2 linked regions of the Desulfobacula toluolica Tol2 genome follow. The protein of the gene in region 1 interacts with the protein of each later gene in a pairwise test. Links are inferred from orthologs where the notes say so. Each region holds a gene or a part of one and is shown on either strand. Other genes may lie near its edges. The genes, in order: TOL2_RS20650 and topA.

Region 1 (6,686 bases):
TTAACTTTTTAACAAAAGTTAATATTCTTTTATAATGCTGATTGACATCTATTAGAGTACGAATCCGGCACATGTATAAAAGACACATGTATAAAATAGATTGACAACAAAAGGAGGTTTCTGGTTTTATGTCATGTTTGATTTAAATACCCGTGGATGAAAAGATACAATAACCCTTCCCGGGTCTAAAACATGAAAATAAAATAAAGGAATGATCTAATGGACCCGATTGCCAAAAAAGCAAAACAATGGATTGATGAAAAAAGAGACCCCAGGAGTGCCTATTGGCAAGCCGCTCTTGAAGCCAACATGGACCTTTTTTCACCTGATCTGGAAAAAGGAAAACTAACACCGGTCCATTCGCTGGAAGAAAAAGACCTGCCCGTATTCAAGGCGGCTTTGGAAGTGACGGACCTGAGTCCCGGCCTTTTAGCAGCCTTTTTAACCCCTTCTGTTGCCAACTCCATTATTCCGCCGGATTCAGCTGAAGAACTTATGCGCATTGAAAAAGGCAAACCCTCCTATAAAATAATTATCCTGAGACCGGGCAAGGAAGAACGGATAATCTGTATTGAGATTTCAGAACATGCCCACAAGCCGGGCATGGATATTTTCCAGTCCGGCGCCCTGTTGGGAACATTTGATTATCAGACCCATGAAATCTGTCTGTCGGAATTGACCAAAGCCATCCGTGCCCATGCCTGGGAAAAAGACAAATGGCAGCACAAAGATCATATTGCCTATACCTTGAACTGGTTTGAAAAAATTGAATACCTCGGCAAGGCAGATGTGAGTGTGGACAAAACCCGTTCTGTTTTTCACAGCCCCACATTGATCAGAACCAATCGGGTCGATGCTTTGTTCCTGATAATATACGAAATATTGCACAATCGTTTCCAGGAAAATTTTCAAGCCCTGTCTCAAGACCTGATAAGTGCAGGGGCAGGGAAAAATTCTGAAGACAAAGAAACAAGGCTTTCAGCCTGCCACACCCTTGCAGAGACCAGTATGCTCGATATGCTTAATATGGTAAAAAAATTTAACCTGCTTGATTTTACAAGTTTTAACGATGCGGAAAGCCGGAATTTTAAAAACGAGTTTGTCAGAACAGCCAGGAAACTTTCCTCAAAACTGGATAAAATGTTGGTATCGTGACAACGAAAAGCAAGCGGCTTAATTTTGTTAAAGGACTTCCAATCTCTGCAAAGTAAAATAATGACATAAAATCTTTTGCTAAAACAAACACTGTGTGCCGGTCAAACCCGGAACACAGTGCTTATCCCTTCTGTGCTACATATGACGGCAAGTCCGCCGGATCATTGTGCAATAAGGCTGCGGGTAAATTCGATAATATGGTTGGTGCCTTTTACATCTCCCATTGCCATAATATGAATACCGTCTGCATATTCAATAATATCCTTTATAAAATCGCAGGTAATCTCAATCCCGGTTGCGCCTTGATTTTCCATACGAGAAATAACGTCTTCCGGAACATCAATACCCTCAACATTTTTATCCATGAACCTTGCCATCTTTACACTTTTGAGCGGCATTACTCCGATTAATATCGGTTTGTCCAGTTTCCGGGCGGCTTTAAGAAACGTCACGGCTTTTTCAGAATCATACACAACCTGGGTTTGAAAAAAATCCGCTCCGGCTGAGATCTTTTTTTCCATTTTTTCCATCTCATGTTCGGGTTTCCTGGATGTTGGCATGGCAGTACATGCAATGTTAAAATCCGTGCTTCCGCCGAATTCTTTTTCATCATAATCCAACCCGTTGTTCATTTTTTTTATCAGTCGGATCAGGTCAACCGTATTGTAATCATAAACCGCTTTGGACGGATAAGGCCCGTGTTTCGGCGGATCACCTGTTGTAACAAGGATGTTGCGGATGCCAAGGGTGTGTGCCCCCAGCAGGTCAGCCTGTGTTCCCAGCAGGCTTCGGTCTCTACAGGTAAAATGGGGCACGGTTTCAACATCAAGGCTGTTCTGGATCAGGCTTGCCATGGAAATCGAATTGATCCGCAGGTTGCCCATGGGGCAATCATGAATATTGATGCCGTCCAGTGGGAGATAATCGCGGGCCTTTTCCAGAGATTCATCTGCCAGGACACCCTTTACCGGCCCAAGCTCAGTGGTGATAACGAAATTTTTGCCTAATTTTTGTGATAGCTTCATAAGAAACTCCTGTAAGTTAAAAAGATGGTAATTTCAATTAAAAAAAATTCAAGCTGTGTACCGGGCACTCATTGATTCAACCTTTTCCTTTTCTAGTAAAACTGCGCGAATTTAAAGCAAAGACCCTCCAGTGTCAAGATGTTTATCATTTTGTGCAGCTGCCATTCGGTCATGATATCCAGGGTGATATGCTCATGCTTGCATCCTGCCGGCAAAATCGATAAACTGTCCTGAATCATATGAAATAGGATAGTATGAAAATAGGACAGTATAAAAATAATATAAAATTAAAGGAGATTAAAAATGAACGTAATCATTGATCTTTGCGTGGTACCCATCGGTGTTGGCCTTTCCGTATCAAAATATGTGGCAGCATGTCACAAGATCATCAAAGACGCCGGTCTTGAATCCGAGCTTCATGCCTATGGCACAAATATAGAGGGGAACTGGGATGCCGTATTTGACGTGGTAAAAAAATGCCATGAAAAAATTCATGACATGGGAGCCCCCAGAATCACAACCACCATAAAGGCCGGCACACGGACAGACCGGGACCAGACCATGGCGGATAAGGTTGCCAGCGTTAAAGCCAAACTTTAAGAATCTTTTTTGTTTTCAAACAAGATGTTCAGGATCTCTTCAATGTCTTGGTCGGCAGTTTGCACATTTAACGTGCAGCCTCCGGCGCCTGCGTGGCCTCCCCCGCCAAATCGGGCCAGAAGATTTCCAATGTTGACATGACATTGTTTGTTGAAAAGACTGCGACCGATGCTGAGCAGCACAGAATTATGTTCAGGGCCGTCATACCTTATTTTTACACTGGCAATGGTTTCCGGGAACAATGTATATGTCAAAAACCTATTGCCGCCGGGAACAGTGTCAAGAGATCGAAAATCGGTAATGGATATGGCGTGACGGATTGTTGTATGGGCTGTTAAATGATTTTCATAGGCTGCATTTTCTTTAATGACCCTGGCGCAACGGATTTTCACGTCCGGGTCTTCAAGAACACGGTCAATGCCTTTGTCCATCAAAAGATTCACCAGCTTTTCCCAATAGGCTGAATCCGCATAGTCACGGTTCTGGATGGTCATGGAGAAAAGAATATACGGGTATTTTTCCGGATATCGCACCTGGTCTTGGTCAAGATCGGCAGCATCAATGATATCCGTGTTCAAGACCAGTTCATCATAATGGTCGTCCAGTTTGCCTTTGTCTTGATAATAGTTGTAAACAACACGGGCGGCGGATGGCGCAATATCAAAGCCACCGTTAAATGGAGTTTGAGGCTTATTGGAAACATGGTGGTCAAACCATAAGGCACATTGGGGCGAATAGGGCAGATTGGCCATAATATCAGTGTTTAAAATAACGGCTTTTCCGGTTTGAATCTCATTGGGTTCAACCCATTTAATATTGGGCTCAATATTTTCAGCACGGCACAGCAGAACCGCACATACAATTCCGTCAAAATCAGGCCTGGTAACTATTCTCATAAGGTAACTCTTTTCAATTTAAAAGGGTTTTGGATATTTTGGGTTTTTGGTATTAGATGATGGTTTTCGGGTAATGGTTGCTGACAAATCATGATAAATCCTTACTCCCTGACCTGTCTGATCACATTGCAAAGCAATCGGTTAAGGGGTTTTAACGCCCCTTGGGCGGTTTCCAGAACAGCTTCCAGCGTGGTTTTAACAGGAGCATCAGGATTATTTATATTGGTGATCAACGACAGTCCCAGAATTTTCATGTCGGCATGAACGCCTGCAATGGCTTCCATAACTGTGGAAAACCCCACGGCATCACTGCCAATTGCTTTTAGGAACCTGATTTCCGCAGGTGTTTCAAGGCTTGGCCCCAAAAGACCGGCATACACACCTGTTTGAACAGGAACCTGATGAGTTTGGGCTGTTTTCTGGGCCAGGCCCACAAGATCCTGATCATACACCTGTGTCATATCAGGAAACCTCAGTCCCCAGGCATCCTCATTGGGACCGGTCAAGGGATTTTTCCCGGTGAGATTGAGGTGATCTTTGATGATCATGATATCACCCGGCGAAAAATTCAGATTGATACCCCCGGCAGCATTGGTTAAAATCAATGTTTTGACGCCCAGTTCCTGCATTACCCGCACCGGGAAAGTGACCTGGGCCGGTGAATATCCTTCATACAGGTGGAAACGGCCCTGCATCATCAGAATCGGTATGCCACAGATGTTGCCGTACACCAGTCTGCCTTTATGGCTTTCAACCGTGGATATCGGAAAATTGGGCAGTTGTGAATATTCAAACTCTTTTAGCACCTCAAGGTCATCAAGAGTATCGGAAAGCCCTGTGCCGGTTAACACCCCAATGGAAGGCGGCCGCTCGCCTATTGCCTGTGTTAAAAAGTGAACTGTTTTACCAACAAGTTGCCGATCATTTTTCATCATGACTCCTTATGCTGTGGTATTCCGTTTTTTTGCATCTGTCCGCTTTTATCAATTTTACCGATTTTACCGACCTTTACCTATCTTATCCTTACCGACAAAAAAAATTCAATCGTATGATATCCGGGCACACCGAGTATACGGCATGAGGTGATGCAAGCCGTTTTATGACGGCTCTTTCTTTTTGGGTGAATTTATACTATATGCGGAGCATAAGGTCAATTTAGGAGCTATATTCATTTCAAGGCATGAATGATCATATGACGGATGAACAGATGGATGAAAATTATTTTTACTCAATTGAACATCAACGAACCTCAACCATAAAAATAAGGCGGTCTGTTTTTATCTGCACTTTGGAATTTGTGGACTCCATTGAAAACGCCAAAGAATTTATTTCCAGGATTTCAAAAGAAAATAAAACCGCCACTCATAATTGCTGGGCATATGTTTTAGGAGACAAAGGAGAAATTTTTCATTGTTCCGATGCAGGCGAACCTTCCGGAACAGCAGGCAAACCCATCCTCAACACATTAAAAAGCCATTGCATGACAAATATTGCAGCTGTTGTGACCCGGCATTTCGGCGGTGTCAAACTGGGTGTCAGGGGGTTGATTGAAGCCTATTCAGCGTCTGTGAAAGAAACCATTGACCTGAAAAAATTAAAAAAACTGATACATACGGTAAGTATTGATATCAAGGTGTCCTATGAGTTTAATGATACGCTGCTCAACCAGATAAAAAAATATTTAGACAGGATAACAAATACTGCCTATACAGATAAAATTGTACACAGGGTTGAAGTTGAACTTAAAAATTATGCCCGGATGGAAAGCCTGCTGCTGGAATATCAAGCCCGGAAAAAATTAAAATTTACCATTATACCACAAGACTGATCTTGCAAGCTTGAGCCGAATATGATTGTCACATCTGCATTTAAAGGCATCCCGGACAAATAAAAAAAGATATTGACAATAAACCATATTTAAGTATTATTAAATTTTAATTAATTATACTTAAATAATTGGCGGATTCATGAAAGCAAAACTCGGCGCACTGCTCAGGGCCATCAGAAGTTCACGGCACATTACAATTAAAGAAGTTGCAGGAAAAGCCGGTGTCAGTTCAAGCCTGCTGTCACAAATAGAAAGGAACCGGATATCCCCTTCCCTGGATACCCTGCTTCAGATTCTGGAAGTGTATGGCGTTACGCCGGATAAATTTTTCAAAGATTATGAAACAAATTCCCGGGTTGAGATTATCAAAAGGGATGATCGAAAAATTTATCAGCGAAAAGGCTTTAAATATGAAAAGCTTTGCGGAGACAGCCAGACCAGGGGGAACCACTCGTTTAATGCCTTTTTTCTGGAACTGGCCCCGGGCCAGTTGAGAGGGGATGCCGGCAACGGGCATCTTGGACGTGAGTTGGGAATTGTTGTTAAGGGATCTGCACAGCTTGTTTATGGTGAAGAGACATACGAAATTCAAAAAGGCGACTCAGTGTCCTTTTTTTCACAGATCCCCCATGTGATTCAAAACTCATCGGATCAGATATTCCAGGCATACTGGGTGGTAACACCGGCAGACGGGGAAGACTATTTTGGAGAAAAAACATCATAACTGCCACAGGCAGGTCCGGCCATTTTTTACAACAATCTGGTCATACAGGTCTTGCCACAGCAAAGATTTAAAGCAGTTGTTTGGATTTTTAAAGACTTTCTTATAAAAATTATTTGGAGAGAATAATGGGAAAAACCATCGCAGAAAAAATTTTTGACGCACATTTAGTAGATGAACCTTTTGGAGATGTCAGTGTTTTAAAACTGGACAGGGTGTTTTGTCATGAAATCACAACCCCCACAGCAATCCAGGATCTGGTGGCAAGGGGAAAGGACCGGGTGTTTGACCCGGAAAAAATCAAAGCGGTGATTGATCATGTCACCCCTGCCAAAGACTCTAAAACTGCCATGCAGGGCAAAATTCTGCGGGACTGGGCAAAACGGCACAAGATTAAGGATTTTTTTGATATCGGCCATAACGGTGTGTGCCATGCCATTTTCCCTGAAAAAGGATTTGCC
Region 2 (6,810 bases), 2.9 Mb from region 1 along the record:
ATTGATCACCGTGGGAATCTTTTCGATGTTAAACCTGGATTTTTCATTACCGATTATTGCGGCACTCTTAACCATTATTGGATATTCATTAAATGATACCATTATTGTCTTTGACCGGATCAGGGAAAATGTAAAAGGAGCTAAAACAACTGAATCACTGCCTTTATTGTTTAATAGAAGCATCAATGAAACCCTTTCAAGGACGATTTTAACATCAGTAACAACACTGATCGTTCTTTTGGCCCTTTATTTTCTGGGTGGAGAAATTATTCATAATTTTGCATTTGCCATGATTATCGGTGTTCTTATCGGCACCTATTCTTCCATATTTGTGGCATCCCCCATTGTTCTTGCGACCAACAAAAGGTAGTGAAATGCCCTGTTTAAAAAAACGATTGTATAAACCTGTTTATTTTCTTATCCTGTCGTTTTTCTTTGTTTCCTGCGGTGCGATGCATTCTGTTAAAACGCCCGCAGGAAACGACAAAGAAGAGACTTTATGTCACACAAAGCTTGTGGAATTGGAATCTGAGCTTACCGGTATAAAGCAGGATCAGGCAACTTTAAAATATCAAATAGAAAAAAATAATACCATTATACAAACACTTCAGGATATCATCTCAACCCTGGAGACAAAAATTGCATTTCTTGAAAAAACCCCACAGCCTGCAGCCCCTATCCAGTATAAAATTGAGGCCCTCAAACCGGCTGATTTATACAAAAAAGCAAGAAATCTTTTGCTTGAAAACAATTTTTCAAAGGCTGCCGGCTTGTTCTCCGAATTTATTAAACATTATCCTCAAAACAGTCTGGCAGACAATTGTGTTTATTGGCTTGGTGAATGTCATTATTCTCTGAAAGATTATAAAAAGGCAATTGAGGTATTCAAAGACCTGGAAATAAAATATCCCAAATCGGAAAAAGTGCCTGATGCCATATTAAAAACAGGCTATTCATATTTGTTGCTGGATGATTTCAACCGGGCAAACCACTATTTAAAACAAGTATTAAAACAATATCCTTTTTCACCGGCTGCGGAAAAAGCTCAGAAAAAACTTGGAGATTTTGAATAATATCCTTTTTACGAAAAAATAATTCTTTTGAAAAATATCTGCCTTGGTTTACGCTGCGGGAAATCCCGTTTTTGGGCAATATAATGTATAAAAGATTAATAGATCAATTTGGATCACCCGAAATCGTTTTAAAAACATCCGAACATCAGCTTGGAAAGGTTAACAGACTTTCTGCAAAAGTAAGAGACAACATCGTCAATCATAAAGCATTTGTGTACCGGGCAAAAAAAGAATTGGAAATTGTTTTAAACAAAAATATTAACATTGTAACTTTAACGGATTGCGAATATCCTGTGTTGCTCAAACAAATCCCTGATCCGCCGCCTTTTTTGACATATGTGGGCAAACTCGATAACAGCTCTCCTTGTATATCCATTATCGGCTCAAGAGCTGCAACCGGCTATGGGTTAAGCGCATCTGAAAATTTTGCATATAATCTTGCCGGAAAAGGATTTCAGATTGTCAGCGGCCTTGCAAGAGGAATTGATTCCATGGCACATAAAGGTGCGTTAAGAGCAAAGGGAAAGACCATTGCCGTATTGGGATCAGGATTGAATAAAATATATCCCAGGGAGAATAAAAGTCTGTTTCAGGCTATTGCGGAAAACGGCACTGTTTTTTCAGAATTCAAACTGAATACAGAGCCATATCCATCAAATTTCCCCACTCGAAACCGTATCATTGCAGGTTTATCCTGTGGAAGTATTGTTGTTGAAGCAGCCAAAAAAAGTGGATCTCTGATCACTGCCCGACTGGCCACGGAATATAATCGAGAGGTATTTGCAGTTCCGGGAAGTATAAAATCAAAAAAAAGCGAGGGCACCCATTCTCTGCTCAAGCAAGGTGCAAGGCTGGTTGAAAATGAAAATGATATTATGGATGAACTTCATCATTTTATTCATGAAGAAAAAGAAAACTTTCAAGCGGCTCCTTTACAAAAACAAAAATCAACTGATTATAAAAGTTGTAAACAAAATAAATCTTTAATTATGAATTTTCTTGACCCTTACCCTGTACATATTGATGTGTTAATCGAAAAAAGCGGGATGACAAGTTCGCAGGTTACATCCCAATTAATTGATTTGGAACTGCAAGGCACAGTGATGCGCCATCAGGGTAATTATTATTCGATCTCGGAGGAATACCATTGACAAAACCCCTAATCATCGTCGAGTCCCCAACAAAAATCAAAACATTAAAAAAATATGTTGGAAAGGAATTTAATGTTGCTGCAAGTGCCGGCCACATAAGGGATCTTCCTGTTAAAACCCTTGGTATTGATATTGAAAAAAATTTTCAGGCAGAATATGTTAACATAAAAGACAAATCCAAAGTTATTTCCAATCTGAAGAAATTGGCCAAAGATGCCAAAGAAATTTATCTTGCACCTGATCCGGATCGCGAGGGTGAAGCCATTGCATTCCATATTATGGATATTTTAAAGAAAAAAGACCGGATTTTTCATCGTGTTCTTATTCATGAATTAACCAAAAAGGGAATTCAAGAGGCATTACAAAAGACCCTGATACCGGATGCCAATAAATATGATGCCCAGCAGGCAAGAAGAAAACTGGACCGTCTGGTTGGATATCAGATTTCCCCTTTATTATGGCAAAAAGTCCAGAGAGGCTTAAGTGCAGGAAGGGTTCAATCTGTTGCCGTTAAAATTATCTGTGACAGGGAAAGGGAAATTCGAAAATTTATTCCGGAAGAGTTCTGGACGATCACAGCCGACCTTCTTTCACAATCCCCTCCTAAGTTTAATGCTGCCCTCATTAAGATTAACAATAAAAAGGCCAAGGTTACCAACGAAAAACAGGCTTCAGGTATTTTAAAAGATCTTAAAGCTGCGCAATTTGTTATTCATGAAATAAAAACCAAAACTATTAAACGGAACCCGTCACCTCCTTTTATCACCAGTAAACTTCAACAGGATGCAATCAATCGGCTAAGGTTTTCCGCAAAAAAAACCATGATTGTTGCACAGCAGCTTTATGAAGGCATTGAAATAGGAACAGGAGGCCCCGAAGGTCTCATCACCTATATGCGTACGGATTCAACCAGAATTGCTCCTGATGCAGCCCGGGAGGCACAAGCCTTTATTGCACAAACAATAGGAGATGAATTTGCATTAAGCACCCCCAGATTCTTCAAAAACAAGAACAAGGTTCAAGATGCCCATGAAGCCATTCGCCCGACATCTGTGTTTCACTCACCTGAAAAAATAAAAAATTTTCTGTCTCCAGACCAGTTTAAGCTCTATGATCTGATATGGAAACGATTTGTTGCATCTCAAATGGCACAGGCCATCATTGACCAGAAAACAATTCTGATTAAGGCAACGGATAAATACATGTTTTCTGTCAGCGGTTCAACAGTTAGATTCTTAGGATTCATGAGTCTTTATTCCCCAAATAATGAATCAAAAGAAAAAGATATACAGGCTTTACCTGATGCCAAAGAAGGAACTGTTTTAAAAACACTGGAAATTTTTCCAAAACAGCATTTTACAAAGCCTCCGCCAAGGTTTTCCGAGGCATCACTTGTCAAAGAGCTTGAAAAAAACGGAATCGGACGACCCAGTACCTATGCATCCATCCTGTCAGTGATTAGGGACAAAGGATATGTTGATCTTGTAAATCGATATTTTGCGCCCAGTGAGCTTGGATTTATTGTGAATGACCTATTGGTAGCTTCTTTTCCAAATATTTTAAACATCTCATTTACAGCCCAGATGGAAACAAATCTTGACGATGTTGAAACCGGCAACCTGGAAGAAGTGCAGCTTTTAACTGATTTTTATGCATCTTTTAAAAAATATCTGGATGCTGCAAGTGAAAACATGATCAGCTTAAAAGGCGTCGGAGTTGAGACCGGCCTGGTCTGTCCGTCCTGCGGGAAGCAATTGAATATAAAAATCGGCAGAAACGGCCATTTTCTTGCATGTACGGGATATCCGGACTGTTCTTTTACCAGCAATTATCTTCGGGATGAAAAAGGCAATATTTCAATTGTTGAAAAAATTGTTGACAATACAAAAGTCAAAGATTGCATCAAATGCGGCAAACCCATGGTTCAAAAAGACGGCCGTTTCGGTCTCTTTCTCGCCTGCACCGGATACCCGGACTGTAAGCATACTGAGTCCGTCAACGGTGAATACAGCAGTAAGGATATCGGGGTAAAATGTCCAAAAGCAGATTGCTCAGGAACAATTTTAGAAAAAAAGACAAAAAGAGGGAAAATCTTTTTCGGCTGCTCAAAATACCCGGATTGCACATTTGCATCCTGGGACAAACCAATTGATAGAGCTTGTCCGGATTGCAGTTCCCCCTATCTTGTTGAAAAAGAGACCAAAAAGGAAGGAAAATTCTTAAAATGCCCGGATAAAAAGTGTGGGTTCAAAGAGCATCAGTAAAAAAAATCCGTCCCGATTATCTGCCAGCTTTTAATTGTTTAACAATTACTGTGTCATATGGTGGAGCGTATCAAATGATGGTATGTCGAATGAAATACCATCACAATACAGATTCTCCGGATAGAAAACTTTTAAACCATATTATTCATTAACCCGTTCTACATACTCGCGGGTTCTGGTATCAATTTTGATCATCTGTCCTTGTTCTATAAAAGGCGGCACCTGGACTTCAAACCCTGTTTCAAGTATAGCGGGCTTGGTGCTTCCGGTGGCAGTATCTCCTTTTGCCCATGGTTCTGACTTGATCACTTCCAGGTTGATAAAATTGGGCAATGTTATGCCAATGGGAAGTCCGTTATACAAAAGGATTGTACAAAGCGTATTGTCCTTTAGCAGATCTATTGCATCCCCTAATTGATCTTTTGTCAAAAAATGCTGTTCATAATTGGATGTATTCATAAAGCAGTAGCTGTCCTTATCCGAATACAGATATTCCATTTCCTGTTCTTCAAGATCCGCTTTTTTGAATTTATCACCGGATCTATAGGTTCGTTCAAACTGGGACCCTGTAATCATATTTTTTAATTTGCATTTATACAGGGATTGCCCTTTTCCGGGTTTTTTAAATTCAAAGCCAATAATAACATAAGGTTCTCCGTCTATTTCAAACTTTAAACCCTTTCTCAAATCACTTGCTAAATACATGTAATGCTCCTAAATTTATCTTTCAAACATAACAGACTTTATCACAGATCTCTCTTTTATATGAAAATTTTGAAAAATCCAAATAAAGACCTTCATATTTTGTTGCGGCAAAGCTTAAGGTGAAATACCAAGTCTGCCCGTGGCAGTTAATCACATTAAGTGTAAATTGGCAACCTCCGGATAAAAACAACTTGCTTTTTTATCGGTATTATAGGAAATATAATGTTTTAGAAAATATTATTATAGGAAAATTTATATGATCATTGTTATTGATTTTGGTTCTCAATTCAACCAGCTTATCGCAAGAAGAGTTCGAGAAAATAACGTTTATTGCCAGGTAGAGCCGTCAGATATTTCAGTTGCCAGAATAAAGGAACTTAATCCCCAAGGCATTATTCTTTCCGGAGGCCCTTCAAGCATATATGAACAAGACAGTCCTAAAATTGATAAATCCATTTTTGATCTTGAAATCCCCATCCTTGGCATCTGCTATGGGATGCATTTTATGGTACATACGCTCGGCGGTAAAATCAAAAAAGCAACAAAACGGGAATATGGCTTTGCAAGCCTTGATATAAAAGAGCCTGCCCCTTTATTCAAAGACATGGAAACAGGCTTCCAATGCTGGATGAGCCATGGCGATTCCGCCATTAAACTGCCAAAAAATTTTGTTATTACCGCTTCAACTCAAAATACGGCTATCGCAGCCATTGCAAATCATGAAAAAAACTTTTACGGTCTTCAATTTCATCCTGAGGTGGAACACTCTAAAAACGGAACCCTCATGATCCGTCATTTTTTATTTGATGTCTGCAAGTGCCGGGAAAACTGGAATATGAAATCATTTTGCGATGGTGCCATTTCCCAGATTAAAGAAGCTGTTGGAGACAAAAAAGTGATCATGGGGCTTTCAGGCGGTGTGGATTCATCCGTTGCTGCAACCCTTATTCATAAAGCAATCGGCAAGAATTTGTTTTGCATCTTTGTGGACAATGGACTCTTACGAAAAGGTGAAAAAGAGGGGCTTGAAAAAAACCTGACAGCCGGACTTGATCTGAACATCAAATTTGTAAATGCAAAAGAAAAATTTCTAACTGCATTAGAAGGCGTAACCGATCCTGAAAAGAAACGCAAAATCATAGGAAATCTATTTATAGATGTATTTGACGCCCAAGCCAACAAGATAGACGGAGCAGAGTTTCTCGGTCAGGGAACTTTGTATCCTGACATTATTGAATCCAAATCAGCCTTTGGCGGTCCCACATCCATCATCAAATCTCATCATAATGTCGGTGGTCTGCCGGAAAAAATGAAACTCAAATTAATTGAACCTTTGCAACTGCTGTTCAAAGATGAAGTCAGAAAATTAGGTTCAGAGCTTGGCATCAATGAGGATCTTGTATGGCGTCAACCCTTTCCAGGGCCTGGTCTTGCCATAAGGATCATGGGAGAAATCACTGCTTCTCGACTTGAAATTCTAAGAGAGGCCGATGCCATTTTACTTGAAGAAATCAAAGAAGCCGGGCTTTACAGAAAATTATGGCAATCTTTTGCAGTTCTGCTGCCAATAAAAAGCGTGGGAGTAATGGGAGACAAAAGAACCTTTGCAAATTGCAT

Evidence for each region.
Region 2: the proteins of TOL2_RS20650 (region 1) and topA interact in binary tests that used the Escherichia coli proteins (3 or more experiments, as listed by UniProt). The link is inferred for Desulfobacula toluolica Tol2 from one-to-one orthologs.

The regions. Positions count from the first base shown.
Region 1 is NC_018645.1:4,542,754-4,549,439, forward strand. What follows is about bases 3,777-6,686. They hold TOL2_RS20650 (IMPACT family protein), read left to right. Parts: upstream 3,777-4,868; coding sequence 4,869-5,504; downstream 5,505-6,686. Other genes in these bases: TOL2_RS20645 (purine-nucleoside phosphorylase), read right to left, coding at 3,778-4,611; TOL2_RS20655 (helix-turn-helix domain-containing protein), read left to right, coding at 5,644-6,228; TOL2_RS20660 (3-isopropylmalate dehydratase large subunit), read left to right, coding at 6,354-6,686. In the rest of the region: TOL2_RS20625 (hypothetical protein), read left to right, coding at 220-1,155; TOL2_RS20630 (methylenetetrahydrofolate reductase), read right to left, coding at 1,317-2,180; TOL2_RS20635 (MTH1187 family thiamine-binding protein), read left to right, coding at 2,484-2,780; TOL2_RS20640 (hypothetical protein), read right to left, coding at 2,777-3,676.
Region 2 is NC_018645.1:1,686,964-1,693,773, reverse strand. The notes cover bases 1,821-4,854. They hold topA (type I DNA topoisomerase), read left to right. Parts: upstream 1,821-2,220; coding sequence 2,221-4,488; downstream 4,489-4,854. Other genes in these bases: efp (elongation factor P), read right to left, coding at 4,630-4,854; dprA (DNA-processing protein DprA), read left to right, coding at 1,821-2,224. Also shown: protein translocase subunit SecF, read left to right, coding at 1-370; tol-pal system protein YbgF, read left to right, coding at 375-1,073; more of dprA, read left to right, coding at 1,157-1,820; more of efp, read right to left, coding at 4,855-5,193; guaA (glutamine-hydrolyzing GMP synthase), read left to right, coding at 5,450-6,810. UniProt on the Escherichia coli protein: Releases the supercoiling and torsional tension of DNA, which is introduced during the DNA replication and transcription, by transiently cleaving and rejoining one strand of the DNA duplex.